Regions from separate parts of the Halobacillus sp. Marseille-Q1614 genome, predicted to be linked through region 2. Evidence: predicted binding sites of a transcription regulator. Region 2 holds the regulator's gene; each other region holds the start of a gene.
What was found. The regulator LexA, encoded in region 2, represses DNA repair genes until DNA is damaged. The targets are predictions, from matches to a motif close to CGAACATATGTTCG.
Positions count from the first base shown of each region.

Region 1 (10,662 bases), 2.3 Mb from region 2:
ATCTACAGCAAACTGCCCATGAGAGTCAATTTGGCAAAGAAATATGTTATCAACGGGCATCCCTAATTGATTTAGCTCTCCTTCCACCCATGCACGGGTCTTCCCAGCTGCAGCGAGTTGTTGGTCTTGAAATTCTCCATCCATGATTACAGTAAAAGTTTCTTTCTCATTGGATTGGTTAAGTCCAAGGTCCTTCCCTGTGACAGGACGATTCTCCTTTTTCAGTAAAACACTGAGTTTACCGTCTGCTTCAAGTGTGGCGTATTCTACCTCATTGATATTGAAAACATCTTTTTCCCTAAGCAGCTGGAGAAGCTCATCTATCGTATATTTTTCCTTCTTTAACTTTTTTTCTAAAATCTTTCCTTCTTTAATAATTACTGTTCCTTTGCCCTCAACAAAATCTCTTATTTTTTTACTGTGTAATGAAAGGATTTCAAAAAGAAAAGGAATAAAAGCAAACACAGCTATTCCTAACAATCCGTGCCATATGTTATTTTCCAGTCCCATGATGACTTCCGCAGCGATACTTCCAATAGTGATCCCTGATACATATTCGAAAAATGAGAGCTCGGATAATTGTTTCTTTCCTAAAAGCTTCGTTACTAGCAGTAAGGCTACTAAGAACAAGACCCCTCGCAGGAGGACGGACAACCAATCCACCATTTATATCACCCTTTCATTAAAACCCCTTATACTGGCCTTCCCCTCTTCCTGATCCGTTCCATCAATTCTTCTTTGACTTCAGCCATTCTCAGCATCTCTTCATGAAAAACCCTTTTTTCTGTTTCATCAAGTGTCTTCAAGGCAAGCGTTGATAAACCCGCTTCAAGATTCTTGATGGTGGCTAATAATTGTTTTACATCTGAACCAGCGGTCATGAATGATTCCCCTTATCCTTTAGTTGATCAGCAGAGGTCTGTTCACCATCATTCGGCCAATAAATTAGAATAACAGACACTTTTTATTGTTGTTTGTACTGAGGTTCCTCTTGCTCAATTTGTGCTATTCTCGGTGTCAGGCTATCGATAATCGACTGTGTTTGCTGAACTGCATTTTCATACTCCTTTACTTTTAAAATAGCTAGCTTATCCTTCTTTTTATGTTTTCCTTATTTTTCAATTAAATTCGTTCCTTATTGATCTCATAAAAACTAGTCTGCAAGTGAAACTTTATGCACTAATTTTTAAAGAATAATTAAGATAAATTTGATTTAAGGAGTTGGGATCTATGATCGTCTGTCGTACCTGTACTTAGAAAAACACGAATATCTGCCAGACCGTTCCCTTTTGGCTGAGGGAATTTCGCAGAGGATATAGTCAAATGCCTTTCCCATTTATTTTTGATCACATAAAGTATCGTATCGAGTAAAAAAGGTGGTGAGGTTATGAGTTACGGATATGGTGGATTCGGCGGTTACGGCGGCTGCTACGGCGGTTACAGAAAAGGAAGCAGCTTCGCGCTAATCGTTGTTCTATTTATTCTTTTGATCATCGTTGGTGCTTCTTTCTACAAATAAGGAAAGTCTATTTATTCAGTGAAGATTATCCTTTAACACACCTCGGCCTACGTACATGGGCACCTTGTAAACCAGAGCGCATGCTGCTCTGGTTTTATTGATTTTACGCATAATGACCGCCGATTTTTTTGCTTCGATCAGGGGTAATTCCCGCATCGGTAAAGCTGCTTGCTCTTAAAATAGCCATCGATCCATACTTGTCGCGAATCTGATCCATCACTTTTCCGATGTCCTTTTGTTTTGGACGGTCGTCAAAAAGAGTGAGCTGGGTCGCAACATCTTCTTCAAGATTCGTCAGGGTGACACTCGTACGCCGAATCTGGCTCTCTCCATCGTAGAATGTGCGGAACAGGCGCATACAAATATGGTACATATCCATCGTAATATTCGTGGGCTGATCAATGGAAATCGACCGGCTGAAGCCGCCGCCAAATTCGCTTGCATAAGCTACAGAAAGGTGGACGGTCCTTCCCGCCTGGCTGTCTCTCCTCGCCCGGCGGCAGGCTTCCTCACATAAATCAAGAAGAACCGTCGGCAGTTCCTCTCCCGTATAATCGCGAAGCAGCGTGATCCCGTGACCGTACCCTTTTTGCTCTGTTTTTGTGAAATTCCCGACCACAGGACTTAAGTCCACGCCCCACGCATGCCAATGAAGCTGTTCCCCCATAATGCCGTAATGTTTCTTCATATACTTTAACGGATACTCTGCCAGCTGGCCGAGCGTTACGATTCCTAATCGGTTTAGGTTCCGCATCATGCGGGAGCCAATTCCCCAAATGTCTTCAATCGGCGTCGGCCACAGCAGACGTTTCACATCCTCATACCGGCACTCGGCAATCCCGTCTTCCGCCTTTTTCGCGTGAATATCCATTACGACCTTTGCTAGAAATTTATTGTCGCCAATTCCAATGACACACTCAATTCCGAATTGATCACGAATATTATCCTGAATCATACGGGCGATGTCATAAGGAGATCCATATAATTTTTCCAGTCCATCAATCGTCACCCACAGTTCATCCACGGAATAGACGTGAATCGCTTCAGCCGGCACATAATTCATCATCATTTTTGTAATCTCCACGGATACTTCCAAGTAATCTCCCATATGTGCCTGGGCAACCACAAGCTGAGGATCATCCGGCAATTCAAAAAAACGGCTGACATTGCTGATGCCGTGCTTTTTCTTTAATGCCGGAGATGCGGCCAGCACAATGCTGCCGCTTCGATTCGGGTCGCCTACCACAGCGAGCAATGCTGTTGTTGGATCAAGGCCCCGCCTCGTACACTCTACACTGGCATAAAAGGAGCGCATATCAATGCACAGTACATCATGACGAGGGTAAACTGAATAATCCATTTTCCTTCACTCTCCACATTTGCGAACGTTTGTTCCTATTATAACCAGTGAGGGGAATTCTGAACAGAGGAGATTTTATCCAATGAGGGCATGTTTTGTTGAAACCTTTTTGAGGAGTGCTGCCTTCTATTGACGGTTCGGCTGTTCTTTTCAGCGTTCGGCACCGGTTTTTTTGGCGCTTACGCCCACTTTCCCGGCTTTCGCCTCCCCCTCCTGACCTGTTATAAAATTCAGCCAAATCTATTGTAAAAGGCCGCAAAATCGATTAATATATGAAACAACCAGCGAAAACGTTTGCGCAATAAATAATAGTGGTATACAAAGAAAAATAATAGGTTTTCTACAAAGTGAGGTTTTTTAGAATGGAAAAAGTTTGGTGGAAAGAAGCCATTGGATATCAGGTTTATCCCCGCAGCTTTCAGGATTCAAACGGTGATGGAGTCGGCGATATTCAGGGAATGATTGAGCGCCTCGATTATTTACAGGATCTTGGTATTGATTTTATATGGGTATGTCCGATGTATAAGTCGCCGAAAGACGATAATGGATACGATATTTCCGACTATCAGGATATTCTTGGGGAGTTTGGCAGCATGTATGATTTTGACAAGCTGCTTAAGGAGGTTCATAAACGCGGCATGAAATTAATCATTGATCTTGTGCTTAACCATACGAGTGATGAGCATCCGTGGTTTATTGAGTCTCGCTCCTCAAAAGATAACCCTAAAAGGGACTGGTACATCTGGCGTGACGGCAAAGACGGCAAGGAACCGAATAACTGGGAGAGCATTTTTGAAGGGTCCGCCTGGGAGTACGATGAGAAAACGGATCAGTACTATCTTCACCTTTTTTCGAAAAAACAGCCGGATTTAAACTGGGAAAATGAAGAGGTTCGCGATATTTTATTCGACACGGTCAACTGGTGGCTTGATAAAGGCATTGATGGATTTAGAATCGATGCGATCAGTCATATTAAAAAACGGGAAGGTTTCCCGGACCTGCCGAACCCTGAAGGCAAGCCTTATGTGTCTTCCTTTGATATGCACATGAACCAGGAGGGCATTCATGAGTTTTTACAAGAATTCAAAGACAAGACATATGGAAAGAAAAATGCATTAACCGTCGGTGAGGCCAATGGGGTTAGTGCTGAAGAAGCTCACCAGTGGGTCGGTGAAGAAGGTAAAATGGATATGGTCTTTCAATTTGAGCATTTGGATTTGTGGGACCAGGATGCCGAGCAGCAGCTTGATGTCGTCGGCCTGAAGCATGCCCTTACCCGCTGGCAAAAAGCCTTAGAGAATAACGGCTGGAACGCTCTGTTTATTGAAAACCATGATAAAGCCCGTGTCGTATCGACGTGGGGTAACGATGAAGACTACTGGTACGAAAGTGCAACAGCGATGGCGACGATGTACTTCCTCATGCAGGGAACGCCGTTTATTTATCAGGGACAGGAAATCGGCATGACCAACGTTGCTTACCCTTCCATCGATGATTACGATGACGTGGCCGCGAAAAATCTCTATGATAATAAAAAAGCGGAAGGGCTGACGGATGAAGAGATCCTCCCGATTCTATGGAGTACTTCCAGGGATAACAGCCGCACACCTATGCAGTGGAGCGATGAACCGCAGGCCGGCTTTACGACAGGGCAGCCTTGGATTAAAGTAAACCCGAATTACAAAGAAATCAATGTAGCAAAACAGCTGAAAGATGACGATTCGATCCTATCTTACTACAAGCAATTAATCAGCCTTAAGAAAAAGCATGAGCTGTTCACTTATGGAACATATGATCTTCTCGATCCTGAGCACCCACAAGTGTATGCGTACACCCGCTCAATGGAGGATCAAACCGCCCTTATCCTTACAAACTTAACAGCTGAACAGGCGATTTTTGAAAGTGAAGATCTCCTTACAGCGGAAAATCTTCTGCTTTCCAACGTTAAAGTGAAAGACGAAGAAACAACCTCCGTAGAATTAGCTCCATATGAAGCGAGAGTTTACTTATTCTAAACAAAAACCCACGCGTATCGCGTGGGTTTTCTTATTTAATGCCTGTCTCAGCCTGCAGCTCAAGCTCTACATTTCCTGCAATAGCCTTAGAAATCATGCAGCTGGTTTCTGCTTTTTCGACAAGCAGGTTTAGTTTCTTTAATTCCTTCTTCCCTGCTTCGTTCGTCAAATAAACCTTCGGCCGGTGGATGATTTTTTTATAAGTGAAAATTCCATCCGTCACATCCACAATACCTTCAGAGTCCATGTTCATTTCAGCTAAAGGAAGCCCCGCTCTCTCAATCATTGCTCCGAGGCTGATGATATAGCAGGTGGCTGCCGCTCCTAGCAGCATTTCATCGGGATTGGTTCCTATATCCGGTCCATCCATTTCTTTAGGGATCGATATTTTGGTCTTAAGTTTGTCTGATTCAATATAGCCGACTTCATTGCGTCCTCCCGGCCAATCTGCTTTTAAATGAAAATGATGCAATGCCATAATCTTCTCACTCCTCCTGCCAATCTTTTTTAAACCGTGTCATCTTCGTGTGAAGCTGTTCAAGCATTTCAAGAACACGGTTGTAATCATCCATATCTATTTGTTCAGGATCCATTGTCGATACCACCTGATTGAGCATATGGATCCGATTCTTCACATAAATAAACTGGTCGGCCGGATGATTCGCAGCTTTTCCCATCCAACACCTCTCCTTTAGTTCTTTTTCCTAACTATATCAGAATATAAGAATTAAAGTGGAATGTCAGCTCACAAAACAGAACAGCAACCCTGGTGAGCTAAAATAACCACGCTGCGTGATCTCGGATCGCTCGTTTTTCCGCAGGAGGCTCGCGGGTTTTTGCTTCCTGTGAAGTAAAAAAGTCATCTCCATCTAGATGATCTCGGGAGTGAAGAAACCTGGCAAACGAAGTAATTAACTTTTAAAAATCTAAAGAGAAAAAAAGCTGTCGAGATTCTCTCGACAGCAACCTAACCTATGCTTCTGTTTTCTTTTTCCCTGATAAGAACCAGCCGGCTGCAGCGATTCCAACAAGGACCGTATAGAAAATAATCTTCCATGCTGTTGAGTGAGCAAAGTGTTCATCCAATACTTGAATGTTAGGGTGAGCTAATGTAGCAATTACCAGCTTAACCCCTACCCATCCTACAATGACAAAGGCCGCAATTTCCAGACCAGGCCGGGAATGAAGTAAGTTAACAAATACATTTGCTGCGAAACGCATGATAATGATGCCGATCATACCACCCGTTAAAATAACCGCAAACTGTCCTCCATCAAGACTTCCTACATCAGGAAGCGGCGTCTCTGGAAGTACAATGGCTAATGCTACTGCTGCTAAAATAGAGTCGACAGCAAAAGCTAAGTCAGCCAATTCTACTTTTAAAACAGTCATCCAGAAGCCTGAACCTTCCTTTTTATCTTCCACGTCTTCGGCGGGTTCATCCTGCGCAAGGTTCTTCGTGCGCCATTTATCATATAAGTGCTTCCCGGAAATAAATAATAAGTACGCGGCACCGAGCGCTTGCACCTGCCATACGTCCACAAGAAATGAGATAACAAATAAGGAGGCAAATCGAAGAATAAACGCCCCTACCAGTCCATAAAATAAGGCTTTCTTACGCTTATCTTCCGGCAGGTGTTTAACCATAATAGCTAAAACAAGAGCATTATCAGCAGCAAGTATGCCTTCTAAACCGACGAGTACGATTAATACCCATCCATACTCGATCAATAATTGAGCATCCATTTTTTTTCTCTCCTTTTCAAAAAAAATGATCCCTACCACAAAGGTAAAGATCAAAAAAACAGACCTTTACCCCAGCGTGGGTAAAGGTCTCGCTAACAACGTCCGTTGCCAATAAAGCCGGGGATTTCTCCCGTAATGACGACTTTACTGTCAAAAGCTACTCCCCTTTAGGAATCGCAATATTCTTTACTTATAATAGCACGGTACCGTTATTTGTCAATTAATTTTTTATAAACCTTTCCCTTCCTTCATTATGCGAAAGCAAAGACGTATCTATTCACTTCGATGAGTTTCCTGCAGCTAGCAGCCGGATGATTTCCACTATTACACGCACAGCCTTTTCCATATTGTTTAAAGAAATATATTCGTATTTACCGTGAAAATTTTCTCCACCTGTAAAAATGTTAGGAGTCGGCAGTCCCATATAAGATAGCTGAGATCCATCGGTTCCTCCGCGGATCGGCTCAATGATCGATTCAATTCCAAGGTTCTCCATCGCCTGGCGGGCCGTGTCGACAATCTCTTTTACTGGTTCAATTTTGTCTCTCATGTTGTAATACTGGTCTTCAAGCTCAAGCTCCACAGCTCTTTCGCCGTATTTAGCTTTTACATGCCGGGCAATTGATTCAAGGACTGTTTTCTTATCTTCAAACTTCTTTTTATCGTGATCTCTAATTAAGTAGTAAAGCTGGGCTTTTTCAACATCACCCTCGAAAGAAACGAGATGATAAAACCCTTCATAATCACTCGTATGCTCCGGCGCTGATTCTTCAGGAAGCTGATTAATAAATTCAACGGCCATCTTAGAGGCATTGAGCATTTTTCCTTTAGCAGTACCCGGATGAACACTGTTTCCATGAAACGTAATTTTAGCAGCAGCCGCGTTGAAGCTTTCATATTGCAGTTCCCCTAGAGGTCCCCCATCGATAGTGTAAGCAAAGTCCGCTCCAAACCGCTCCACATCAAACTTATGAGGGCCTTTTCCGATTTCTTCATCCGGAGTGAAGGCGACACGTATTTTCCCATGCTTAATTTCCGGGTGCTGAATAAGGTAATGCATAGCTGTCATGATTTCTGTCACCCCTGCTTTATTGTCCGCCCCAAGCAGTGTCGTTCCATCTGTTGTAATCAGCGTATGTCCTTTATATGTAGAAAGCTCTTTAAAATCTTCAGGAGACAGTACCACATTTTCATTCAATTGAATATCGCTGCCATCATAATCTTCTATGACCTGCGGCTTCACATTTTTTCCGGTAAAGTCAGTAGCAGTATCGATATGGGCTAAAAAGCCGGCAACCGGAACATTTTCATCTGTAGTCGCAGGAAGTGTCGCCATAACGTAAGCATTCTCGTCAATCGTTACTTCCACCATTCCGATTTCTTTTAATTCATCAACTAGCTTTTGCGCCAAATCCCATTGCCCTTCTGTTGAAGGTGTTGTTTCACTTTCTAAATTCGACTGTGTATCGATTTTTACATAGTTAATAAATCGGGTAAGCAATTCTTCTTTCATAAAAATTCATCCTTTTCTATAAAAAAATATTTCCTGCTCTATTAAACCTCACAGTGGATAGGTATAGGAATCGCCTTCTCTTTTTTTGCGAACGCCCGCCCGAGCCTCCTATCACATCCATTATACTATCTTCTTACAACCTCAGTTATTCTTATGAGCGTAACCTTCTCTCTTATTGTATACTTTACTATAGAATATTTTGGTTATTGAATAGCGAAATTAGGGTACCGCCAGTAAACGAATTTTAAAAAAAGGTGTGAAGTAATGATTCATAAACGTTGGTTCCAAGTGTTAGTATCAGGTATATTGTTGTGTTTGCTTATTCTGCTGTTACATGAAATCAGCTTCTTCTTTAAACCATTTCTTACATATGCCGCTGCGATAGCGTTTCCGCTCATCGGCGGTGCGATTTTATTTTATATCTCAAGACCGCTGATGCACTTGCTTGAGCATTATAAAGTTCCAAGATTGGCTTCCATTCTGGTCATCTTCCTCGTGTTCATTCTGGCTGGTTTTCTAGTCGTTCAGTTTATTGCGCCTATTGCCCAGCAGCAGTTCAGCCGGCTTGTTGAAAACATCCCCCGCATGGGTGAAATGATCACAGAAACGATAACGTACTGGCAGCAAAACCAGGATATCATTCCTGATCAGTTTAACAGTGCTCTCGAAAATGTGGTTCAAACGTTACAGGATTCGCTGGATGCAGCGCCGGGTGTTATCATTAACGTCGTCAGCCAGCTTGTCGGTTTTGTATTCGGCCTCGTGCTTATTCCATTTTTCCTTTTCTTTATGCTTAAGGATGGACATAAGCTTGTTCCTTTCTTAAAACAATTTATGAACCTGCGGGTTGCCGGAAGCTTCGATCGTCTGGCTAAGTCATTGGACCATACGCTTCATTCATTTATTATCGGGCAGTTAATTGTTAGTGTGTTTGTAGGATTGATCTTACTTGTCGGGTACCTTATCATCGGCTTAGAGTATTCATTGACACTGGCTCTCTTTGCGATGCTGATGAATGTAATCCCGTTTGTCGGACCGTTCTTAGCGGTGATTCCCGCTATTCTCGTCGCCCTTTTTCAGGAGCCGATCATGGCTGTCTATGTAGCGATTATTATGATTATCGCTCAGCAGCTGGAAGGAAACCTCGTTTCTCCTAATGTTATGGGAAAAGCTTTGAACATCCATCCGCTTACGATCATTACGGTCATTTTAGCAGCGGGAAGCCTGGCTGGTTTTCTCGGATTGCTGTTTGCCATTCCGGCCTATGCTGTCATAAAAACGATTATCAGTCATTTCTACCAGGAGTGGCTGGACAACCGCAAAGCAGCTCATGATTAAAGGTCTGTTCTCTCACCCGCTATCACTGGTATAGCGGGTTTTATATGTTTGACATGTACAGAAAGGAAGGAATCATTATGGATCGAGCGTCTAATAAGCTTTGGACCTGGCCGTTTATCTTTTTAATACTAGCGAATTTATTTACATTTATGAGCTTTCAGATGCTGCTGCCGAACCTTCCACCTTACATAGAATCGATCGGCGGAAGTGAACTGCAAATTGGATTAGTGACGACGATGTTTTCCATTGCTGCTATTTTAATCCGCCCTATTACCGGTCATATTCTCATGACAAGCAAACGGAAGCTTCTCGTCTTGATCGGGGCTGTCTCGTTATTAGCGATGACTCTGTTATACCCTATTACCCAAATCGTTGTTTTGGTGCTCATTATCCGTTTTGCTCACGGACTAGCATGGGGCTGGTCCACCACTGTAAATGGGACAGCCGCTGTGGATATAGTGCCAAGACGACGTGTAGGAGAAGGGATGGGCTATTTTGGTTTATCGATTACTATTGGAATGATTATGGCGCCAAGCCTCGGGATTTACCTTTATCAAAACTATGATTTCTACTTACTCGTCTGGATTTCTGCAGGGTTAGGGATCATTGCTATCTTATTATTTAGTTTGACCTCTTTTAAGACGCCAGAGAGCGTATACTATAACCAAAAACAGCCGCCGCGTTTTTCCTTTGTAGGAGCGCTGATTGAAAAAAGAAGCGGCTACCCTGCTTTGGTTACTTTCTTAACGACATTCGGCTATGGCTCGATCGTCACATATATTGTGATCTTCGGTGTAGAGCAAGGGTTAGACGGAGTATTTTTGTTTTATTTCTTCAATGCCCTTCTGGCGACTTTAGCCCGTCCGATTACAGGGAAATATTTTGATAAGCATGGCCCCTGGAAACTCATTATGGTCTGCTCGGCCTTATCTTTTATCGCTATGTGGATTTTAGCTCTGGCTGATTCTAATCTGGATCTAGTGCTGGCCGGTGCTCTCTTTGGAGCAGGATACGGCTCGATGATGCCTGCTTTTCAAGCCTGGGTCATTTCGAAGACTACGGTTGAGCGAAGCGGTATTGCTAACGGAATGTTTTACTCTTCCATTGACCTTGGAATCGGTCTAAGTGCTCTTATCCTTGGCTTTGTTTATGCTTTCGTAGACACTGCTGC
Region 1 is NZ_CADDWH010000001.1:3,679,721-3,690,382, reverse strand. It holds gene HUS26_RS18440 (DUF421 domain-containing protein) at 1-666, opposite strand, end outside; gene HUS26_RS18435 (DUF1657 domain-containing protein) at 693-881, opposite strand; partial or broken gene HUS26_RS20095 (DUF1657 domain-containing protein) at 965-1,063, opposite strand; gene HUS26_RS18430 (YjcZ family sporulation protein) at 1,388-1,519, shown strand; gene HUS26_RS18425 (DNA polymerase IV) at 1,623-2,879, opposite strand; gene HUS26_RS18420 (alpha-glucosidase) at 3,242-4,894, shown strand; gene HUS26_RS18415 (OsmC family protein) at 4,926-5,372, opposite strand; gene HUS26_RS18410 (SE1561 family protein) at 5,380-5,571, opposite strand; gene HUS26_RS18405 (TerC family protein) at 5,867-6,640, opposite strand; gene pepT (peptidase T) at 6,918-8,153, opposite strand; gene HUS26_RS18395 (AI-2E family transporter) at 8,418-9,491, shown strand; gene HUS26_RS18390 (MFS transporter) at 9,569-10,662, shown strand, end outside.
Region 1: the regulator LexA is predicted to act here: its motif matches at 2,902-2,915, upstream of HUS26_RS18425 (DNA polymerase IV).

Region 2 (10,662 bases):
AGCGAGATAAACTCTTGATACCTGCGGTGCACGGTGGCTTTTGAAACATTATACCCGAGCCCCCTCAAAGTGGCTGCTATTTCATGGAAAGTAAGCTTGTTTTTTTTAAGCCTGACTACTTCCTCGACCGGAAATTCCAGCCGCTCCCGTCCAGGCGATAAATGCTGGTTGGACAGGTTTTTCTCAGGAATATACCCTTGTTCAACCGCCCGCTTCATCCCGCGTTTAATTTTCATATTATGTATCTTCCGCTGATACTCTTCAACAATACCGACGATTTGTAAAACCATCGAATCAGACTCCGACATCTGCATTTCCCCATGATCCGTTAACGTAAATATTTTTATGTTAAGTTTATGAAGCTGATGAAACAAAGCTATTTTTGTATTTCCTCGCCCGAGCCTCGTTTCATCCTGAATCATGAGAATATCTGCTTCCTCTCTTGAAAAAGCTTCAAGCAAGCGGAATACTCCTTCTCTCTCAATGTCATATCCGCTCGCCTGTTCAGATATACACTCAATGACTTCTATAGAATACTTCTCAGCCAATGACTCAAGCTCCGCTTTCTGACGAGCCAACGAAGTCACCTGCTCTTCTTTTTCTGTGCTCACCCTGCAATATAGAATCGCCTTCACTTCTTCTCCCTGCCTTACTATATCTATTTATTTGATAAGCGTACTATACACTCGTCACCATAGAATAGTAAAGAAAAGCCAGGCTCGCAATAAATAATAGAATATAAGTGACATCCAGCATAGACATTTTATTAAACATAATACCAACCTCCGATTCGAACTTTTGTTCTTAGAAACATTTGTTCGCTTTTTATAACTTTATTATATACGAACGTTCGTTCTTGTCAATGGTTTTTTTCGAACGCTTGTTTGTATTTTTAAATCTATCATGATAGAATGTATGTAATTAAATCCTATGTTCGAGGTGTATAAATATGAATAAACTTTCTAAAAGGCAGCAGGAAATACTAGATTTCATTAAAGAACAAGTGTTACTTAAAGGTTATCCGCCTTCAGTAAGAGAGATCGGCCAGTCTGTCGGATTAGCATCAAGCTCTACTGTTCACGGGCACTTATCACGATTAGAGAAAAAAGGATTCATCCGCCGCGACCCGACGAAACCTAGAGCCATTGAAGTTATCGAGCTTGAAGAAGAGAATGCCATTCCTAAGAGCGAAGCAGCTTATGCTCCTGTTATTGGTAAAGTTACGGCAGGTTCGCCTATTACAGCGATCGAGAATATCGAAGAATATGTCCCGCTTCCTGACACACTGGCGGGTCCTGAGGACACTACATTTGTTCTTGTCGTTCAAGGAGAAAGTATGATTGAAGCCGGAATTTTAGATGGAGATATGGTAATTGTCAGACAGCAGACAACAGCTAACAATGGAGATATAGTTGTCGCAATGACAGAAGATGAAGAAGCAACGGTAAAGCGTTTCTTTAAAGAAAGTAATCATATCCGCCTACAGCCGGAGAATGCCACAATGGATCCCATTATCTTGAATGATGTGAGTATTTTAGGTAAAGTCGTAGGTTTATATCGGACGGTGCATTAAGTTTAAAAGATTCCCTTTCACTACTTGCAGAAGGGAATCTCAGGCTGTCGAGAAAGTTCTCGACAGCCCTATTTTTTTGGTCTTTTTCAAAAATTTGATCTCTTTATGCCCTGAAGATAGATTTCTTTGGAAAAGGTGATTCCTTTGTTCCAATTAAGAAATGATCGGCAGATTGAAATGGAAATGGTAACGTTAGAAGGGCTTGTGCCCGAAGACCAGATTGATCAATACATAGATTTCTCCTTTACCTAGAAAAAGTACGTCCGTTTTATTCAGAAGACAATGGTCGTCCATCTCTTGATCCTCTTGTGCTATTCAAAATGAGATTCATCGGTTATTTGTACGGCAGCAGTTCCGAGCGTGAGTTAAAAAGACAGATTCAGCCTATGTAGCTTATCGCTGGTTTTTTGGGGTTGAACTTAACTGATCGTAAGTCTCATCACTCCACCATTAGCCTGAACCGTCAAACACGATTTAAAGAAGCTGAATGGTATTACCTATTAGAATGAAGAATTTAAACGCAGGAGGTCGCCATACGCTTTCCCTTCAATTGAAAACCATGCTTTAAATTTGATATGCCGAAAGCCCAGGTTTTCATTTTTTATCAGCTTGTGATTTTGAGTATCCGCAATGCAATACCATAAATACAAAAAGAAGGCATTAGAGGAAAATAGAAAAGATCTGCGTACTCCATTTTTTAAGGGGTACATTTTTATTAAATTAACATGACTAGTGTCAATGACTATAGTCATTGACTTGAATTAATGACTTCAGTCATTTATAATTCAGCTAAGAAGGGCGGGTTATAACAATGAAAAACAAACTTTCCTCACGTCAGAAAAAAGCTCTCCATACTAGAAAATCTCTTGCGGAAAGTGCGGTTAAATTGTTTAAGGAAAAGGGATATGAAAATGTTAACGTCGAAGACATCACACAGCTTGCAAGGACTTCCAAGGGGTCTTTTTATACGTATTTCAAGTCAAAAGATGAGGTAATTTTAGATCACTACATGCAGATTGATGATGCTTACGAAAAAGCATTAACGGAGCAGCCCGACGGCCGGTCAAATGAAGAACAGCTTTTAACCGTCTTACAAGCAGGCTTATTATTTTCTGAGAATCTTGGACATGAATTCTTGTCTATTGTTCTTTCTAATCAGCTTACTGCAAATAACGAGGAATCGTTAATTATAGGTAAAGAAAGAAAACTATATCCAATAACCACTAACATTATTGAACAAGGAAAAACGAGCGGGGAATTCAGATTTTATGGACCTACCGAGGACTTTGTAGAAATGACACTACTATTTTATCGCGGGCTGGTTTTTGAATACTGCCTTATGAAGGATCCGGAAATCAAACTCACCCTCTATGCTGCAGAAAAAATAAGAACCTTTATACGAAAAATGCTGATCAGCTAGCTTTCGCCTTTTTAGAGGAATAAAAAACTGGATGCCTCGGCATCCAGTTTTTTTATTAATACTGCTGAATATATTGTTCGCGTTCCCATGGGTGAACTTGTGTACGGAACATGTCCCATTCGATTTCCTTCGCTTCTACAAAGTGTTCGAACAGGTGCTCACCTAGAGCTTGAACCATAATTTCGTCTTTTTGAAGTTCTTCTAATGCATCATAAAGAGTGGCTGGCAGGTCTTGTACACCGTGAGCCTCACGCTCTTTTTTATTCATCACATAAATGTTGCGGTCTACTGGAGATGGAGCTTCCAGTTTGTTCTCTACCCCGTCAAGTCCCGCTGCAAGCAGTACAGCCATCGCAAGGTACGGGTTAGCGGCAGGGTCAACACTGCGCACTTCGATACGTGTGCTTAGCCCGCGTGAAGTCGGCACACGTACAAGCGGGCTTCGATTCTGGCCGGACCAGGCAACATAACAAGGAGCCTCATAACCAGGAACCAGACGCTTGTAAGAGTTAATTGTAGGGTTCGTTACAGCTGTAAAGTTTGTTGCATGCTTGATGATTCCAGCCGTGAACTGGTAAGCTACCTCTGAAAGCTGCTCTTTTCCATTTTCGTCAAAGAAAGCATTCCCGTCTTCGTTAAATAAGGACATGTTTGCGTGCATTCCTGATCCGTTTACACCGAACAGCGGCTTAGGCATAAATGTCGCGTGAAGTCCGTGCTGACGGGCAATCGTCTTAACGGCAAGCTTAAATGTTTGAATATCATCACAGTGCTTGACCGCATCGGAATATTTAAAATCAATTTCGTGCTGCCCAGGAGCTACTTCGTGGTGGGAAGCTTCAATTTCAAAGCCCATTTCCTCAAGCTCAAGTACAATATCACGACGGCAGTTTTCACCTAAGTCTGTAGGTGCAAGGTCAAAGTATCCGCCTTTATCGTTAAGCTCCATAGACGGCTCGCCTTTTTCATCTAATTTAAACAGGAAAAATTCCGGCTCTGTCCCAATGTTGAATGCGGAGAAGCCAAGCTCTTCCATTTTCTTAAGGTTACGCTTTAAGTTATAACGAGGGCATCCTTCAAAAGGAGTTTTGTCTGGATTATAAATATCACAGATAAAACGGGCTACTTTCCCTTTTTCAGATGACCACGGGAATACAACGAATGTATCCAAGTCTGGTACTAAGTACATATCAGATTCTTCAATTCGAACAAATCCTTCAATGGAAGACCCGTCAAACATCATCATTCCGTCTAATGCCTTGTCTAACTGGCTTACTGGAATTTCTACGTTTTTAATAGTTCCCAGCATGTCAGTAAATTGAAGACGGATAAATTTTACGTTTTCTTCATCAATCTTTTTGAAAATTTCTTCTCTAGTTAATCCCATGTTACTCCTCCTAATTATGATCTAATGAAAGAACCTAGACATTTCTCCTTGTCTTAGACTCATCTTCCCTTGTCTTCCCGCAGTGAGTAATTCATGCTGCAGCATACGGCGAAGTTCGCGGTCTGTCAGTTCGTTATGAACTTCCTCCACGACTTCTTTATCGTATTCCTCATTCTTCGGCTGCTCAGTTATAGAAAGCACTTGCTTAATACCTGCCATATTTACACCTTTTTCGATAAGAGCTTTTATCTCAAGAAGGCGGTCAACATCATTAAAAGAAAACAGGCGGCGGTTGCCCTCCGATCTAGCTGGAGTGACAAGCTTGTGCTGTTCATAATATCTGATTTGCCGAGCAGAAAGATCAGTCAAGGATTGGACAATTCCCATAGGGAACAACGGCATGGAACGACGAATTTGATCACTCATCGACAGCCACCCCCAAAATGAAATTCTACTTTTATTATACGTGAGACCGTTTTAATGTCAACATATGTTACAAAACTTCACATCAAAATTTTCAAAAAATTATCCAGACTTCCTATTCTCTATCTTCCAGTGCCTTGTGCACCGCTTCTGTAACGGCAATTTTGACATGCGCATAGGTTAAGCCACCCTGGACAAAAGCCATATAAGGCGGTCTAATCGGGCCATCTGCTGTTAACTCGAGGCTTGCTCCCTGAACGAACGTACCCGCCGCCATAATGACGTCACTTTCATAGCCCGGCATCGGGCTTGGATATGGAGTTACATGAGAATTGATCGGTGATGAAGCCTGAATCGACTGACAGAATCTTATCATCTGTTCTTTCGTTTGAAAGCTGACGGACTGGATAAGATCTGTCCGTTTATCATTAAATTTAGGTGAGGTTTCAAAACCTAATTCATCAAGCAGTTTAGCTGTGAACACAGCTCCCTTTAACGCTTCCCCGACAACATGCGGAGCCAAAAAGATGCCTTGGTACATTTCCTGCAGCGTATTTAAGCTCGGCCCGGTTTCTTTTCCAAGACCAGGGGCTGTTAAACGGTAGCTGCACTGTTCAATAAGATCGCTCCTTCCGGCAATATAACCACCGACTCTAGCAATTCCTCCGCCCGGGTTTTTAATGAGTGATCCTGCAATCAGGTCAGCTCCGATTTCTACCGGTTCTTTTTCTTCTACAAATTCTCCGTAGCAATTGTCAACAAATATAACAACGTCTTCCCTTACCGATCGTATGTATGTGATGATATCTTCCAACTTATCAATCGTAAATGAAGGCCGGTCGGCATACCCTTTCGAACGCTGGATGGCGACAACTTTCGTTTGAGAATTTATCGCCTCCTCGGTCTTATTTAGGTCTATATCTCCTTGGGACAGGAGAGGAACCGACTGGTACCTGACTCCAAAATCACTAAGAGACCCAGTGTCTTTGCCGCCCGCAGTTCCTATTACTTCTTCAAGCGTATCATAAGGATCACCGGTAATGTATAAGAGCTCTTCCCCAGGGCGAAGCACTCCGAACAAAGCTGTTGTAATCGCGTGGGTGCCGGAAATTAGTTGCGGACGGACAATTGCATCTTCCGCTTTAAAAACCTTCGCATATAAAGCTTCGAGCGCATCTCGTCCATAATCGTCGTATCCGTACCCCGTCGTCGGGTTAAAATGCGAATCGGAAATTTTTAATTCCTGAAAAGCCTGCAGCACTTTCGCCTGGTTTTTTTCCACTTTTGCTGAAATCTGCTTGTGATATGGAGCGATTGTTTCTTCCACGTGTCTAATGATGTCTTCCATAAATCATACTTCCTAACTCATAAGATTTGTTTTTAATGGATGCTTCGGATGAATATAACCTTCAACCTCATATCCTTCTTTTGTTTCATTGAATTGAACTGAAGTAACGATACTTTGCCCCTTCAGCTGTTCTAATTTCTTCCCTTCAGATGCATGAACGAACACTTTGTACACCTGCCAGTCTTCAATAAGCACCTTTTCGATTTTTTCGGCAAGCTTCATAATATCGGCCGGATCTTTTACGCTTACTGTGATGGAAGGGTTTGTCGGCGGTATAAAATCGCCTGTAAGCAAATCCCTCTTATTATACACCGTTAACGTTGGCAGGTGGTCAGCCTGCAGGTCCTTGAGGAGCTGATGAACTGTTTTTTCATACTCGGAATAATCAGGATGGGAGGCGTCTACCATATGCAAAATAAAATCCGCTTCGGTCACTTCTTCAAGTGTTGATCGAAACGAAGCAATCAGCGTTGTCGGCAGGTCCTGAATAAAACCTACAGTATCAGAAACAAGTACTCGGAGCCCAGATGGCAGTCTGATTTGGCGTGTCAGCGGGTCTAAAGTAGCAAAGAGGAGATCCTCTTCAAATGAATCACTGTCTGTCAGACGATTAAAGAACGTCGACTTCCCGGCGTTCGTGTAGCCGACGACAGCAATTTGAAAAGCGAAGTTCTCACCGCGCCTCTTCCGATATTGTTCCCGCTGCTTAACGACCGCCTTTAACCTCCGTTTAATATCATCGATCCTCCTCTGGATATGACGGCGGTCGGTTTCAAGCTTTGTTTCCCCCGGCCCTCTTGTTCCAATTCCGCCGCCTAAACGAGAAAGCGCTGTTCCCTGACCGGTTAAGCGCGGCAGAAGATATTCCAGCTGGGCGAGCTCAACCTGGAGCTTCCCTTCTTTCGTTCTCGCACGGCTCGCAAAAATATCCAATATCAGCTGGCTGCGGTCAATCACTCTGCGCTCCAGCCGGTCACTTATATTCCTGAGCTGTCCAGGAGATAACTCATCGTTAAAAATAACGAGCTGGGCACCTTTCTCATCTGCTTCCTCTTTAATCTCGCCTAACTTTCCTTCCCCTAAATAGGTGGCAGGGTGAATGCGTTCTCTATTTTGAATCGTAATGTTACATACTTCACCACCGGCGGTTTCCGTCAGTGACCGAAGCTCCTCTAAAGAAGAATGAAACCTGTCCTCATCTTCTCTCGGAGCTTTTCTTGCAACGAGAATAACTTGTTCTTTTTCCATAAATGCCACCACCTTTTCACTAAAATAAAAATGACTACTCTTCATCTTATCAAAAAATTAATCAATCAGTCTCCTTACAGCTTAAAATCCGGCGGCTGCAAGAAGACTAAATCCGATTTATCCCATTCCGCCCTGTCTGCTAAACGATAAGCGTGTTTACGTATAGCTTCTTCAATCACATTCCTTACATACCGGGCATTAGAAAAGTTTTTTGGCGGGCACTTGCAGGTTTCCTTTAAGTGCTCGTATAGCTTCCGTTCAGCTTGCGGCGTAAAAGCATAGTCTTTCTCAGCGATCATCACTTTCGCTATACTCGCCAGCTCATCCGCCGAGTAATCCGGAAAAGTGAGCTGCAGCGGAAACCTTGACGCCAGGCCTGGATTAATCTTTAAAAAGTCATCCATTTCTTTTGGATACCCTGCCAGAATGATAATAAGTTCATCGTGGTAATCTTCCATACATTTCACTATTGTATCTATCGCTTCTTTACCAAAATCCTTCTCGCCGCCCCGCGCTAAGGAATAAGCCTCATCAATAAATAATACTCCGCCCCGAGCTTTCATGATTAAATCTTTCGTTTTCTGCGCTGTATGACCGATATATTCACCAACAAGCTCGCTTCGGTCCACTTCGATGAAATGACCTTCTTCCAATACATCGACATTCCTGAACAGCTCCGCCACTTTCCTGGCAACGGTCGTCTTCCCTGTTCCCGGATTTCCTCTAAAGATCATGTGAAGCACTTGAGCATTGTTTTTTAGACCCATTTCCTTACGCTTTTTTTCAATCAGGACTTGGGCGTATATTTCTTTCATCCTCTTTTTGAGATCTTCTAAACCAATAACCGAAGAAAAATAGTTATCAATTACACGAAAAGGCTGGGGTTTGGAAACAGTTTGAGGGTTTTTTTGAGCATTCGCTGTCTTCTGTCCCTCTTGCAGGACGATATTGATCGTTCCCTGGCGTGCTAGTTTGGCCTGCTGACTCACACGAATCCCTCCTTACTTCCATGTATCATACGCAAATACGGAGTTTTTCGTGACAGACGCCCACCGCTTCTGCTTCCAAGAACAAAGGCGCAAGCGCCCTGGTAGACACGAAACGCATAAGCAATCCGCCCTGCGGAAGGGAAGGCCACCTTCCTCCGGCCGTTTTGCTTATGACGCGAGTGTCTGGGGGCTGGAGCTGGATGTCGATCTTTTAAACATATATATCCACAGCTTGGAATTTTATAATTTCCTAGACAATAAAAAAACGAGCGCGAAAAGCGCTCGTTCATTTTAAACTTCTTTATCAAGTGAGACATTTTTTGCAGGGGCAAAAGTAGAAATCGCATGTTTAAAAATGAGCTGCTGCTTCCCGTCGGTTTCTAAAAGTACAGTAAAATTGTCAAAGGCTTTAACAACGCCTCTTAATTGGAAGCCGTTTAGCAAGAACACGGTAATTTGCATGCGATCTTTCCTTAACTGATTTAAATAATTATCCTGGATGTTTACAGACTGAGCCATAGATTTTCCTCCTCTTTTCTATCTATATTAATAACATTCTAGGTTTCTTCGAGCATTCCTGCTAAATCTGTCAATATTTTTTCGATTCTTTCGTTTTTTAAAGCCGGATCCATCATATACCATTTAACGTCCATCTTGTTTTTAAAGTAAGTGAACTGGCGCTTTGCATAACGCCGCGAATTTCTTTTTAACAGTTCAACCGCCCTGCCTAAATCATATTCCCCTTCAAAATAAGGCAGAAATTCTTTATACCCGATCGCTTTCATCGCCTGGCTGTCTGCGAGGCCTTTATTAAAGAGGGAAAGCACTTCATCCTCAAGACCTTGCTGAAGCATTAAATCAACACGGTGGTTAATCCTCTCATACAGGGTTTCACGTTCCATCTCAAGTCCAATCAGTATAGGTTCAAAGGGAGAATCAATAGATTGTTCGCTGTGAAAATCACTGAGCGTTTTACCCGTTGATTCATAAACTTCCAGAGCACGAAATACCCGCCGCTTATTATTTGGGTGGATTTTTTCCGCCTGATCAGGATCGATTTTTGCTAACCGGTCATACAAAGCCTGTATCCCCATTTCTTCCGCTTCTTGTTCAAGGCGTTCTATGATTTGATCGTCTCTTTTCTGGCTGGAAAATTGAAAATCAAATAGTGCTGATTGTATGTAAAGACCTGTTCCCCCAACAATCACCGGCAGCTTCCCGCGCTGTGTCAATTCTTCAATTAAACGATGGACAGCAGACTGAAATTCTGCTGCCGAATAAGATTCATCCGGTTCTTTAATATCTATAAGGTGATGAGGGACTCCCTGCATTTCCTCTGTTGAGACTTTGGCTGTTCCTATATCCATCCCTTTATAGATTTGCATCGAATCTCCGCTGATCACCTCACCATTAAAACGTTTGGCGATTTCAATTCCTAATTCTGATTTTCCTACAGCAGTTGGACCAACGACGCTCACAACTGTGGGTTTCATAAAATACCCCCTTTCCCAGTTTCCATTATACATGAATCGCATAGGAATCATACCTCAGCGCCTTAACTAACGGAAATCGTTACTACTACTAACGGATTCCGTTAATGAAAATCAACAAATTCGTTAGTTTTAATATCGACATTCGTTAGTTTTGTGGTAAAATAAGTTCAGGAGGTGTATGAAGTGGTTCATCAAAGGATAAAGTCATTGCGTAAGAAGCGTCGTTTGACTCAGACGATGCTTGCTGAAAAAGTTGGTGTTTCTGCTCAAGTCGTATCCAACTGGGAGCGACAGTACACGTCACCCGATCTTGAGGACTTATCGAAAATCGCTTACGCCCTTCATACGACCGCAGATTACTTACTAGGTCTAAGTGATGAACAGGAAGACGAAATTAGAGAAATCAAACAGTTTCTTGAGGCAAAAGGATTTGATCGTTCGGTTATTTTTGATAAAAAATCTTGGCTCAGCGTTCAGGCTGAAGAGATTCATCAGATTGAAAACTACTTCCGCTTTCTTCTTCAGCAGAAACAAACATCATAAATATTATTATGTAAATTTAAAAAAAGCATGTTCCTAAGGGAACATGCTTTTTTCTTTCTTCTTTTGTAGTTTTACTGCAGTAAACTATGTGACAAGGCGGAGCGTGCGACCTTCACTTCCAGAGCGATTTCCACTAAATAGTCAAAGAAAACTGGTTTTTACATAACACGTTTAAACATTTTTTCCATTTCATATTCCGAGAAGAAAACAATGATCGGCCGTCCATGTGGACAGGTGA
Region 2 is NZ_CADDWH010000001.1:1,335,528-1,346,189, forward strand. It holds gene HUS26_RS06730 (recombinase family protein) at 1-635, opposite strand, end outside; gene lexA (transcriptional repressor LexA) at 950-1,573, shown strand; partial or broken gene HUS26_RS19985 (transposase) at 1,712-2,061, shown strand; gene HUS26_RS06745 (TetR/AcrR family transcriptional regulator) at 2,385-2,993, shown strand; gene glnA (type I glutamate--ammonia ligase) at 3,049-4,380, opposite strand; gene HUS26_RS06755 (MerR family transcriptional regulator) at 4,402-4,806, opposite strand; gene HUS26_RS06760 (methionine gamma-lyase family protein) at 4,919-6,151, opposite strand; gene hflX (GTPase HflX) at 6,164-7,399, opposite strand; gene HUS26_RS06770 (AAA family ATPase) at 7,474-8,388, opposite strand; gene hfq (RNA chaperone Hfq) at 8,680-8,907, opposite strand; gene miaA (tRNA (adenosine(37)-N6)-dimethylallyltransferase MiaA) at 8,946-9,881, opposite strand; gene HUS26_RS06785 (helix-turn-helix domain-containing protein) at 10,065-10,424, shown strand; gene mutL (DNA mismatch repair endonuclease MutL) at 10,583-10,662, opposite strand, start outside.

Region 3 (10,662 bases), 2.4 Mb from region 2:
GAGAATGCTATTATTTATTCGTTTTACGTGGAAATGGCTGAGTCGAAGCTTTAAAGCGGCGTTCGCCTGTGCTGTGCTTGGTGTGATTGGCCTACTAGCGGTGCTGGTATACGCGATTATGCTCGGGCCTCCGTCACTGAACAATGCACAGAATACAACTTTTTATAAAGCTGATGGTGAAGTTATGGAGGATTCCCGCGCCGGTGAGGACCGTTACTGGATAAGCCTTGAGGAGATGCCGGATAAGGTGGTTGATGCGACTCTGGCGATTGAAGATCATCGGTTTTACAATCATTTTGGCTTCGATTTAAAACGGATGGCCTCCGCTGCCTTGACCGACCTTAAAGCGATGAGCATGGTCGAAGGGGCTAGCACAATTACGCAGCAGTATGCCCGCAACCTTTATTTATCACATGAAAAGACGTGGACCCGGAAAATTAAAGAAGCAATGTATGCATTGCGGCTTGAGCTTTTTTATGAAAAAGATGAAATACTCGAAGGCTACTTAAACACGATTTATTATGGCCATGGAGCGTATGGGATCGAGTCGGCGAGCCGTTATTATTTCAATAAAAATGCCGATGACCTGACGCTGGCGGAAGCGACCATGCTTGCAGGGATTCCTAAGGGTCCGACTTATTATTCACCGCTTTCGAATGAAGAAAACGCAGAAACCCGACAGGAACGGATTTTAACGAGAATGGATGATTTGCAGTTCATCACAAGCGAAGAAAAACAGGAAGCCGTCACAGCTTCACTGAGTTACTATGACCACTCAAAAAGTGATGACAAGTCGATCGCTCCTTATTTCCAGGAGGAAGTGATCCGCGAAGCCGCCCGCTTACTGGATTTGAAAAAAGAAGAAGTGGAATCAGGCGGTTTTCACATTTATACAACATTAGTCGAGAACCATCAGGAAGCTTTGGAAAATGCGGTTGAAGAAGAAATGCAGCAAAACGAAGAAATCCAGACAGCCGCTGTAGTCATGGACAGCTCGACAGGTGCCGTCACTGCGATGGTCGGTGGAAGAGATTACACAGCAGGCACATACAACCGCGCCACTCACGCAAAACGGATGGTCGGATCGACAATTAAGCCATTTTTATACTACGCCGCTTTGAAAAATGATTACACACCTCTGACGATGCAGGAAAGCAAGCCGACATCGTTTAAACTGGACAATGGCGATGTATATTCTCCTAGTAATTACAACAATTATTATGCCGATGATAAAATTACAATGGCGCAGGCGCTCGCTTTGTCCGACAATATTTACGCCGTGAAAACAAACATGGAACTTGGCCCTGAAAAGCTTGTCAAGACACTCCGGGATTTTGGCATTAAAGGAGATCTGCCGGAAGTACCGTCGCTCGCTTTAGGGACAGCTTCCATTCCGCTTTACGATATGGTTGACAGTTATGCACGGCTCGTGAGCGGTTCGGCGAAGGTGAAGAAGCATACGATTACAAAAATCACCGATCAGCATGATAATGTTGTCTACGAATTAAAAGACAAGAAGAAGAAAAAGAAAGATAAGAAAATCGATAGAAATACAGCTTTTACGGTGACTCACATGATGACCGGAATGTTCGATCCGTCTCTCAATGGATACATGAGCGTTACCGGTGCAAGCATTGCTGATCAGCTGACACGCACGTATGGAGGAAAGTCAGGAACAACAGAGAATGACAGCTGGATGATCGGCTTCAGCCCGCAGTATGTGATGGGCGTATGGAGCGGATATGATGACAACCGGAAAATGACAAAAGCACGTGATCATCAGTATTCAAAAGAGATTTGGGCCAGCTCGATGGAAGGGATTCATGAAGAGGTGCCGGTTACGGCCTTCACCCCTCCTTCTTCCGACTTAAAAGGAGTGTACATCAATCCGGAATCAGGGAAACTCTCAAGCCCTGCCTGTCCAGAGGAACGTCTCGTCTATATGGATAAAGACGAGGTACCTGAGGAAACGTGTGAAGGAACAGAACCGGAAGATTCCGATATTAAAGAAATTGAAAAAGAACTCCAGAACGATCCATGGTACAAAGATGTGGTGGACTGGTTCTCATAAGCGGTACCAGGTACACAGAGAAAAAAGAAAAAAAGACAGAGAAAACGACCGGTAAATACCGGTCGTTTTCTCTGTCCTAGCATACATGTATAACCCATGTGTTCCTTAATATTATTATTCGAGCTGCTTCTTCGTCAAGGTACCGCTTCCCGAAAGTTCGTGAACATTTTGTGAACATCTTGTGAAGAGTTATACAATCGTGATGTCAGACACCTCATCCAAGCGAAAAATTCGTTCTTCTTTTGAGTCAAAAAGAACTGTCTCTACTTTTCGCTCCCGTTTGTTTACATCGGTAATTTTCAGACGCCAGACGTCATAGTCAAATCCGTTATGGACGCGAAGATCGACAGTCAGACGGTCGTGCAGGGCACGCTGCAGGACGAAATCAATCTCGGCTGCTTTTTGCTCGTCAAGTATCCCTTTTTCAACGCGCTCATCCTCTTTCCAAACTTTTTTAATCATTTCGACATGCTCAGGCAGCATGAGCGATGTCCACTTAATGGTTCCTCTGTCTCGGCTTTGCATAACCAACCCCCTACTACGAACGTTTGTTCTTATTATAGCACGTACGTTCGCCGTTTACACGAGTTATTTAATGGAAAACAAGGAAAAACGTCTCCTCTAAAATAAAGAAGAGACGTCCTGGTTTACTGCAAACTGTCTTTTAACGATTGGTCCGTGTTTTCCCATAATTCCGCTTTGAACTCTTGTAAATATTCACCGAGAATTTTTTTCGATTTTTCATCCATATGATCGACGACAAATTTTCCTTTTAACGACTTATCCATATGGTTTACGTGTTCTGGGAGCAGCTTATAGCCGCGGCGGATTTCACGGTCGACGACAATCTCACTTCCGGCCACGCCATAGTAGCAAGGTTTGCTGTCACGATAATCAACAGTTACCCAGACAATCCAGTACAGCTTTCCATTAGGTACTTCCGAACGGTCTGTTAAAAAGCGGATCCTTTTCTCAACAGCGCTTCTTGCGTGCAGGGCGCCCATGTCGACAAAAGCTTTTTCCTCATTAGGATCGACAATAACAGGAGTCATATTTTCAAGACTGATTGAACCGACACCATATCCCCCATGTCCATCGGTAGAGTCATCTTTTATAATCGTAAACTGATTTTTCTTTTTATCCTGTTTTTGATCTTTATCTTTAAACTGGTCAAATTCTTTCATAAGGTAAATGTCCTCCTTGTAATGAAACTGTTGCCATCATTTTAACATAGGAAAAGCGATGTGTTCAGACTGGCGGTTTCTCTCGATCTCGAAATTTTTTCGCGAAAAAAGCAGGAATTTCAATGAAAATATCGAACCCCTTTAGGTGTAGAGAGATCTATTTATAGGTATAAAGGGGAGAACGTGATGCCGATCATAACGGTACAAATGCTGGAAGGGCGCACCGATGAACAGAAAAAAGCGTTAGTTGAGCGAGTGACAAACGCTGTAACAGAAACGACGTGCGCTCGACGGGAAGCGGTAACTGTAGTGATTGAAGAAATGAAAAAACAAAACTACGGAGTTGCCGGAAAACGCCTCATAGATTAGGGCAGGGCTCTTAAGCGGAATTTACCGCTTAAGAGTTTTTTCATTATCCTTGCACAAATCCAAGCTCATTCCCATCCGGATCGCAAATCGTAAACTTCCTGCTCCCATAAGGCGTGTCCATAATTTCTTCAATGACTTCCACTTTCCCTTTCAGACGTTCCCACAGACTCTCTACATCAGGGAGGTAAAAGTTAAATCTCCCAGGAGTTGAGGCTTCTCCTTCCATCAGCCCAAATATCGCTCCTCCCTCGCTTTCAAAATGAACGTAATTTGGGTTCTCCGGCGGCCATCTGGCTTCAATCGTAAACCCGAGATTCTCCTCGTACCATTTCACAGCTTGCGTTAAATCCGTGACATTTATACGAACGTGCTCCAGCCTTGTTTTCATACCATTTCCCCCTTAATCAAACGTTTGTTTAACCCTTTCGTTTTACAGCTTTCCCTATAAAAGTAAACTCTTCTCGTTCAGGTATGTCATGCGTTGAAGAACTTTCTATCTGAAAGCTCTGCTTTTGAAACCAAACTTCCTTGCCCTTTGTTTCACCGGCACCCCTACCCTCCTGAGCTGTACTTCTTTAATACCCTGGATCATCCACTGCATAGCAATAATTAGAATCATAAATGCAGCCAGCGGCGGGATAATGTACCACCAGCGGCCAGTCATCAAGGCATCTTTAGAAGCGCCGATCAGGCCGGACCATTCATATGTCGTTGACTGAGGCGGATATAAAGTCCATTAACAGAATTTCTGTTTGTTTAAAAAACCAAACGAAAACAGCTGTAGACAGAAAGCCAGCAGCAAGTCAGGAAAGGCCTCTAATAAGCCAAGAACCTTTTTGAGCGGGCGCTTTATCATAACAAGCAGCAAGAAAGTTCCAAATGCCAGCAGTAAAGCTGCGATAACCGCTATAGCCATTGCCCCGACAAAGATCGTCATCGAATATAGGTAAAGATCCCATAAATAAGGAATTAATGGCTCTGTCTGACGGAGTGTTTCATACACCCACTGTGAGGGATCTGCCAGACTCTCGATTAGGAGTTTTCCCTCGCTGATAAAAGCTTTCAGATTAAAAAAAGCCCCTCCGCTAAACAATGCCGGAGCAAGACTGATAATAAAAATGCCCGCCGCCCCTAATATGTAATACACGAAAAACCTGACTATTTTCATAGGACGCCCCCTCGGCTCACACGAATCAAAAAAAGATACACTGAATCGTCAGTGTATCTTTCTTACTTTTTATATTAATGAAAGCTGCGAAGGTTTTCGATAAATTTCCATGCCATTTCAATGTCTTCTTCCGTGTAGTTTTGTTTGCTTTTAACGGAAAAGACTTTCTCCGCCACTTCGTCTTTTGGCAGATGTTCGAAAAACAGCATTGTTGAAACAAGCTCGAGAAACCGGGAGCTTTCTCCGTTCATCGCATCTATATGTTTGGTAAGCGGCGGCAGAGAGGTTTCATAATGCTCCATAAACTTGCGCCCGGAATCTGTTATCTCATAGCGGTACTGATAGTAACTCTTTTTTTCTTCCTTAGTTTCCTGGATAAACCCTAGATTACACATTTCCTCAATACGAAGCGTTAATTCTTCTGAATACGGTCCATAAAAATGGAATTGATAACGTTCTTCAAAGGGAACTTCACACTTTTTCAGTATGTAAATCATTTTCTGTAATCTTTTTCTTCCAACAATCGGTTCAGAGCTAGAGAAGAACTGCATAAGTTTTGCATGATTCTCCAACATCATTCCCCACTCCCCTGTCCATACAATATTTCCATAATCCTTTTCTTCGTCTTACTGCGGCTGGATATCGCTTCCAGCATATCCTGGGGCACATACAGCTTATGATCGGTTCGTTTTTTTCCAGAGATGGATTCAACGATTTCCGATAAACGGGACAATTCCTTCAGTTCGTCATTCGGCTTAAGAAGATGAATCGGCAGCCGTTCCTCTTCTTCACCGGGGCGATAGAAATCATAAGGCAAATCCGAGCTCGAATCAACCACTAAATAATAATCCGGGTTAATCCCTGCTTTATTGAAAAGCTTATAAAGCTCCATCCATTCGGCCATCTGCTGATTTGGATTAAACTCAATATATTTAAATAGACGGCGGTTCACAAAGCGATCGCACAAGTCGGATAGAATTTCGTCCTCTTCTTCCATCCACATTTGGAAATAATAAAGCGCAATCGACTCATCAAGCGCTAAATACTCCTTTAGTGACGGAGCACCTTTAAAGAACGATAAGAAATGGGTCGGCACAAGTTTAAACTCGTACCCATCGTCATATAGCTCTTTGGCGCGGTGAAGAATTTTGGACAAAATAACTTCTGCACTTCGGGTAACCGGGTGAAAATAAACCTGCCAGTACATTTGATACCGGCTCATAATATAATCCTCGACCGCGTGCATGCCACTTTCCTTCACGACGACCTGGTCTTCCATCGGACGCATAACGCGTAAGATACGCTCCATATCAAAATGGCCGTAGCTTACCCCGGTAAAATACGCATCACGCTGCAGATAATCCATCCGATCCGCATCAATCTGGCTGGAAATCAAACTGACGACCAGTTTGTTGTTGTACGTCTTATTAATAACATCCGCTACTTTTTTCGGGAAATCCTTGCTGACTCTGCTCAATACTTCATTGATCTTCGTATCGCCAAGTAAAATCGACTGGGTAAAATCTTCATGATCTAACTTATACACCTTCTCAAACGAATGAGAAAACGGCCCATGTCCCAGATCATGCAGAAGCGCTGCAGATAAGCAAAGCAGGCGCTCATCCGGATCCCAATTCGGCCGGTCTTCAAAATTCCTGATGATTCGGCGCACGATTTCATACACACCTAAAGAATGATTGAAACGGCTGTGCTCCGCACCGTGGAACGTTAAGTAGCTCGTCCCAAGCTGCCGAATCCGGCGAAGGCGCTGAAATTCCGGCGTCCCAATCAAATCCCAAATCACACGGTCTCGCACATGAATGTAGCGGTGAACCGGATCCTTAAATACTTTTTCTTCACTTAGTTGTTCATCACGATAAGCCATCTTCTGACCCTTTCCTCACGACATTTTCCCTTATTATATACCTTATTGCATGGTAAGAAAACATTTCCTTTGGTACCTGGTACCAGGTACCCAGAGAAAAAAGAAAAAAACTTTTCGGTACCAGGTACTGCATTCTCCCCCGCCGGTACCTGGTACCACCTCTGATACTTCTGTTATAATGGTTCTGGCTATTATAAAGGAGAACGATTTTTTATGGAGAATATTCATTATTTACTGCACCCATCAATCTACCGTTTCATCGACCAAAGCAGCATGGGGCCTACGTTTTCAGCGCTCCAGTCATTTGCCGTTGATGACGCGTTAGCTATATCCGTCGGCGAACAGGATTCCCCGACCGCGGCCCGGCTTTGGGTGCATCACGATACAATCGTGCTTGGAATCCCGGACGCACGTCTCCCTCACATTTCAGAAGCCATCGATTATTTAAAACAGGAAGGATACCAGGTTGTCGTCCGTAATTCAGGCGGGCTCGCCGTTGTTTTAGATGAAGGCGTGCTCAACCTATCTCTTATTTTTCCCGACTCTAAAAAGGTTAACATCCATGAAGGCTATGAAGCTATGGTTGATTTTATCCAGCACCTGTTCAGTGACCTGACTGACGAGATTGAAGCTTACGAAATTACCCGTTCTTACTGCCCGGGCACCTATGATTTAAGCATTGGTGGTAAAAAGTTTGCCGGAATCTCACAGCGACGAGTTAAAAATGGGTCGGCGGTTCAAATATATTTAGACGTGACAGGAAGCGGAGCCACGCGTGCTAATCTGCTTAAGAACTTTTACAAGATCGGCATCAATGGAGAGTCGACCCGCTTTCAATACCCGGACATAGACCCAGGAGTGATGGATTCTCTGAATGAATTATTAGGAGCTGATTTAACGGTCGAAGATGTACGAAACCGTATCCTTTTCCAGCTGAATGACTGGTGCGATAAGATTGTTACCGATTCGTTACAAGGGGAAGAGATCGAAAATTTCACTAAACGATTTGAACAGATGATCGTCCGCAATAAAAAAGCACTGGAGCAGATAGAAGAATGAGCTCCGGTGCTTTTCTTTTAGTTTTTGGTCGGTTTCCATGCAGACAGGTCTTTAAACTTAACACCATCAAATGCAAAAGGTAAATCAAGCGGCATTTTTTTCTCAACAGAGACTGTTTCTATTGTTTCGAGATCCTCTGACATGCGATTATCTGAAATAGCGCCTATGTTGTGCTTAATCGCATGCAGGGAAACATGAGCAGGAATTGGTGCGATGATTTCTTTAACAGGCGGATGCCACCCCGCAATCAGAGCCTTATGATAGGATTCCCCATCCATTTCATTTTCAATAACAAACTTAGAATAGGAAATCGTCTGAGTTACTCGCTCCCCGCCTTAGGACCAATCCTTGTCGACCGCCCGATATAGCCACTCTTCATATCCTCACATAGAATCATATCTTCCTCTTCCTTGTTTTTAGTCGGCCATTCGATATGTTCATAGAGGTCTCGCTCTTCGAATCTTTGAATGTAACGGACTGGAGTTTAGTTCTTCCCGGATCTCACGATAAATAAGAGCATGACCCCCATGATCAGGCTGATTACACCATGAAACGACTTCACCTCGGGTTCGCCGGCCACAAAAGCCCATAGCATGACACCGATAACCAGGCCGGTAACCGCGGCTAATACGTAGTTCAGCCCTTTCAGGGTGTTGAGGTGACTTAAATGTTAGTGGTTCTTCTTCCATAAACTGCGCTCCTGTTACTCAAGATTAACTGACACTTTTGTTCATATCGGCTGTCATTTTCTTTAGATAACGTCCGATAAAAAACCAAAAAATAAAATAGACGGCTATAAATATCGCTGTGCCGATTAGAAGAGCTCCCCATGTAAACGGCACCCAGCCTGTAAAAGCAGCAATCGTATAAAACACGGCAACGGACAATATAAAGTGGAGTGCCGTTTGTTTGAGCAGGCTCCAGTCTTCTTTTTCAAAGATTAAGGAAGCGATACTGAAATAAACGCCCATTAGTATACTGCCAAGCATATTCTTCCAAATTAGGGCCACACCAGACTGGACATCATTGACCAGCATGATCGTTAATGCGGCAAATGTAAAAATAGCAGCAAACCCACACCCAATCAATATTCTTTCTACGATATGAAAACTCATTTAGTTTCCTCCTCCGGTTAATTGTTCTTTTAAACTTCGAACATATCGGCGAGAGACATATTCTTTGTTTCCAGAAGTAAAGTAAACGCACAGGTTTCCATTAAACGATAACTCAAACTTCTGAATATGATTGATGCTTCCAATCACAGACTTTGAAAACCGCCCAAATTGATAAGACTTTAAATACTCTTCTACTTCATACAGCTTCATCTTAAGCTCTACACTTCGTTTCCCCATCACGGCAAAAACTTTTCCACTTTCTGAATATACATACTCAATGTCTTCAGGATGGAGTAACACAGACTGCGCGCCTTCCATGCCAATCAAACGTTTACGCTGAGATCCATTGATCATTTGTACAAGCTGCTCAAGCTCCTCACTCCACTCTTTAGCATGAATGGTAACTGATGTCTGATCATAATTCCCATCTAAGTCAATTTTTACATTCACCACTATCACCTCGCTTACTTTACCCTAATTCCATTGTAAGCAATATTTTCCTTCTTTTATCTGAAATTCTATCAGCGGCTTATTCTGGCTGATAAGCGGTTAAATATGTACAGTGAAATTCCGGTTCGTAGAAAATCTCAAAAAAATCCGGCCAAATCTATTCAGCTCCCTGCACAAAAAACCCGGAGGCCAACACCTCCGGGTTTCATCTGCAAATACTTTTTATAAAGATTGTACTGCTGTAATAATCGCCAGCTTGTAAACATCATCAGCGTTACAGCCGCGTGATAAGTCGTTGACCGGCTGGTTTAAGCCTTGCAGGATCGGGCCGACAGCGTCAAAGTTGCCTAAACGCTGGGCAATTTTATAGCCGATGTTTCCAGCTTCAAGGCTAGGGAAAATAAACGTATTGGCTTCGCCTTTAAGTGGAGAATCTGGTGCTTTCTTCTCAGCTACGGATGGAACAAACGCAGCGTCAAACTGGAATTCTCCGTCGATCAATAGATCAGAGTTTTGCTGCTTCGCAAGTTCAACGGCTTCGTTTACTTTTTCCGTTTCAGGAGATTTAGCAGACCCTTTTGTGGAAAAGCTTAACATCGCTACTTTCGGATCGATGTCAAACAGTGCTGCCGTATCGGCACTGGCTAGCGCGATCTCCGCTAAGTCCTGGCTGTCTGGTGAAATATTGATCGCACAGTCAGCAAAAACGTACTTTTCTTCATCGCGGACCATGATAAATACGCCGGATGTTTTCTTAATCCCAGGCTTTGTCTTAATAATCTGCAGCGCCGGGCGCACCGTATCAGCTGTGGAGTGCGCAGCTCCGCTGACAAGACCATCCGCTTTGTTCATATACACGAGCATTGTTCCGAAGTAGTTGCCGTCCTGAAGAATTTCGCGGGCCTGCTCTTCCGTCGCTTTTCCTTTACGGCGTTCTACGAAGCTTGCTACCATTTCGGCGAAAGCTTCATAATTTGCCGGATCAAGAATTTCAGAAGTGGACACATCGACACCAACTTCTGCAGCCTTCTGTGTTATTTCTTCTTTGTTTCCGACTAGTACAGGGCTCACAAAACCTTCTGCACCCAGCTTACTGACAGCTGTTAGAATCCGTTCGTCCATTGCCTCTGGGAATACAATTTTCTTACTATTCCCACTCATTTTATCTTTTAGAGTATCAAATAGGTTACTCATTAATGAACCCTCCATTTCTGTTCTGTACTATATAATAAGACGTTTTGTGTTTAATGAAAAGTGTTTCGATAGGAAAATTTCGGGGGAAGCGATTACATCTTCACTTTACCCTATTTTTTCGTTCACAATACTTTCAAATTAGCAGAAATGATTAATAAACGTCAGTT
Region 3 is NZ_CADDWH010000001.1:3,720,530-3,731,191, reverse strand. It holds gene HUS26_RS18655 (transglycosylase domain-containing protein) at 5-2,071, shown strand; gene HUS26_RS18650 (YolD-like family protein) at 2,261-2,596, opposite strand; gene HUS26_RS18645 (YwhD family protein) at 2,719-3,255, opposite strand; gene HUS26_RS18640 (2-hydroxymuconate tautomerase) at 3,442-3,624, shown strand; gene HUS26_RS18635 (VOC family protein) at 3,668-4,012, opposite strand; gene HUS26_RS18630 (hypothetical protein) at 4,118-4,288, opposite strand; gene HUS26_RS18625 (hypothetical protein) at 4,361-4,792, opposite strand; gene HUS26_RS18620 (YwgA family protein) at 4,867-5,367, opposite strand; gene HUS26_RS18615 (HD domain-containing protein) at 5,367-6,677, opposite strand; gene HUS26_RS18610 (lipoate--protein ligase family protein) at 6,891-7,736, shown strand; gene HUS26_RS18605 (hypothetical protein) at 7,754-8,014, opposite strand; gene HUS26_RS18600 (DUF3021 domain-containing protein) at 8,450-8,851, opposite strand; gene HUS26_RS18595 (LytTR family DNA-binding domain-containing protein) at 8,852-9,301, opposite strand; gene pta (phosphate acetyltransferase) at 9,524-10,495, opposite strand.
Region 3: the regulator LexA is predicted to act here: its motif matches at 2,613-2,626, upstream of HUS26_RS18650 (YolD-like family protein).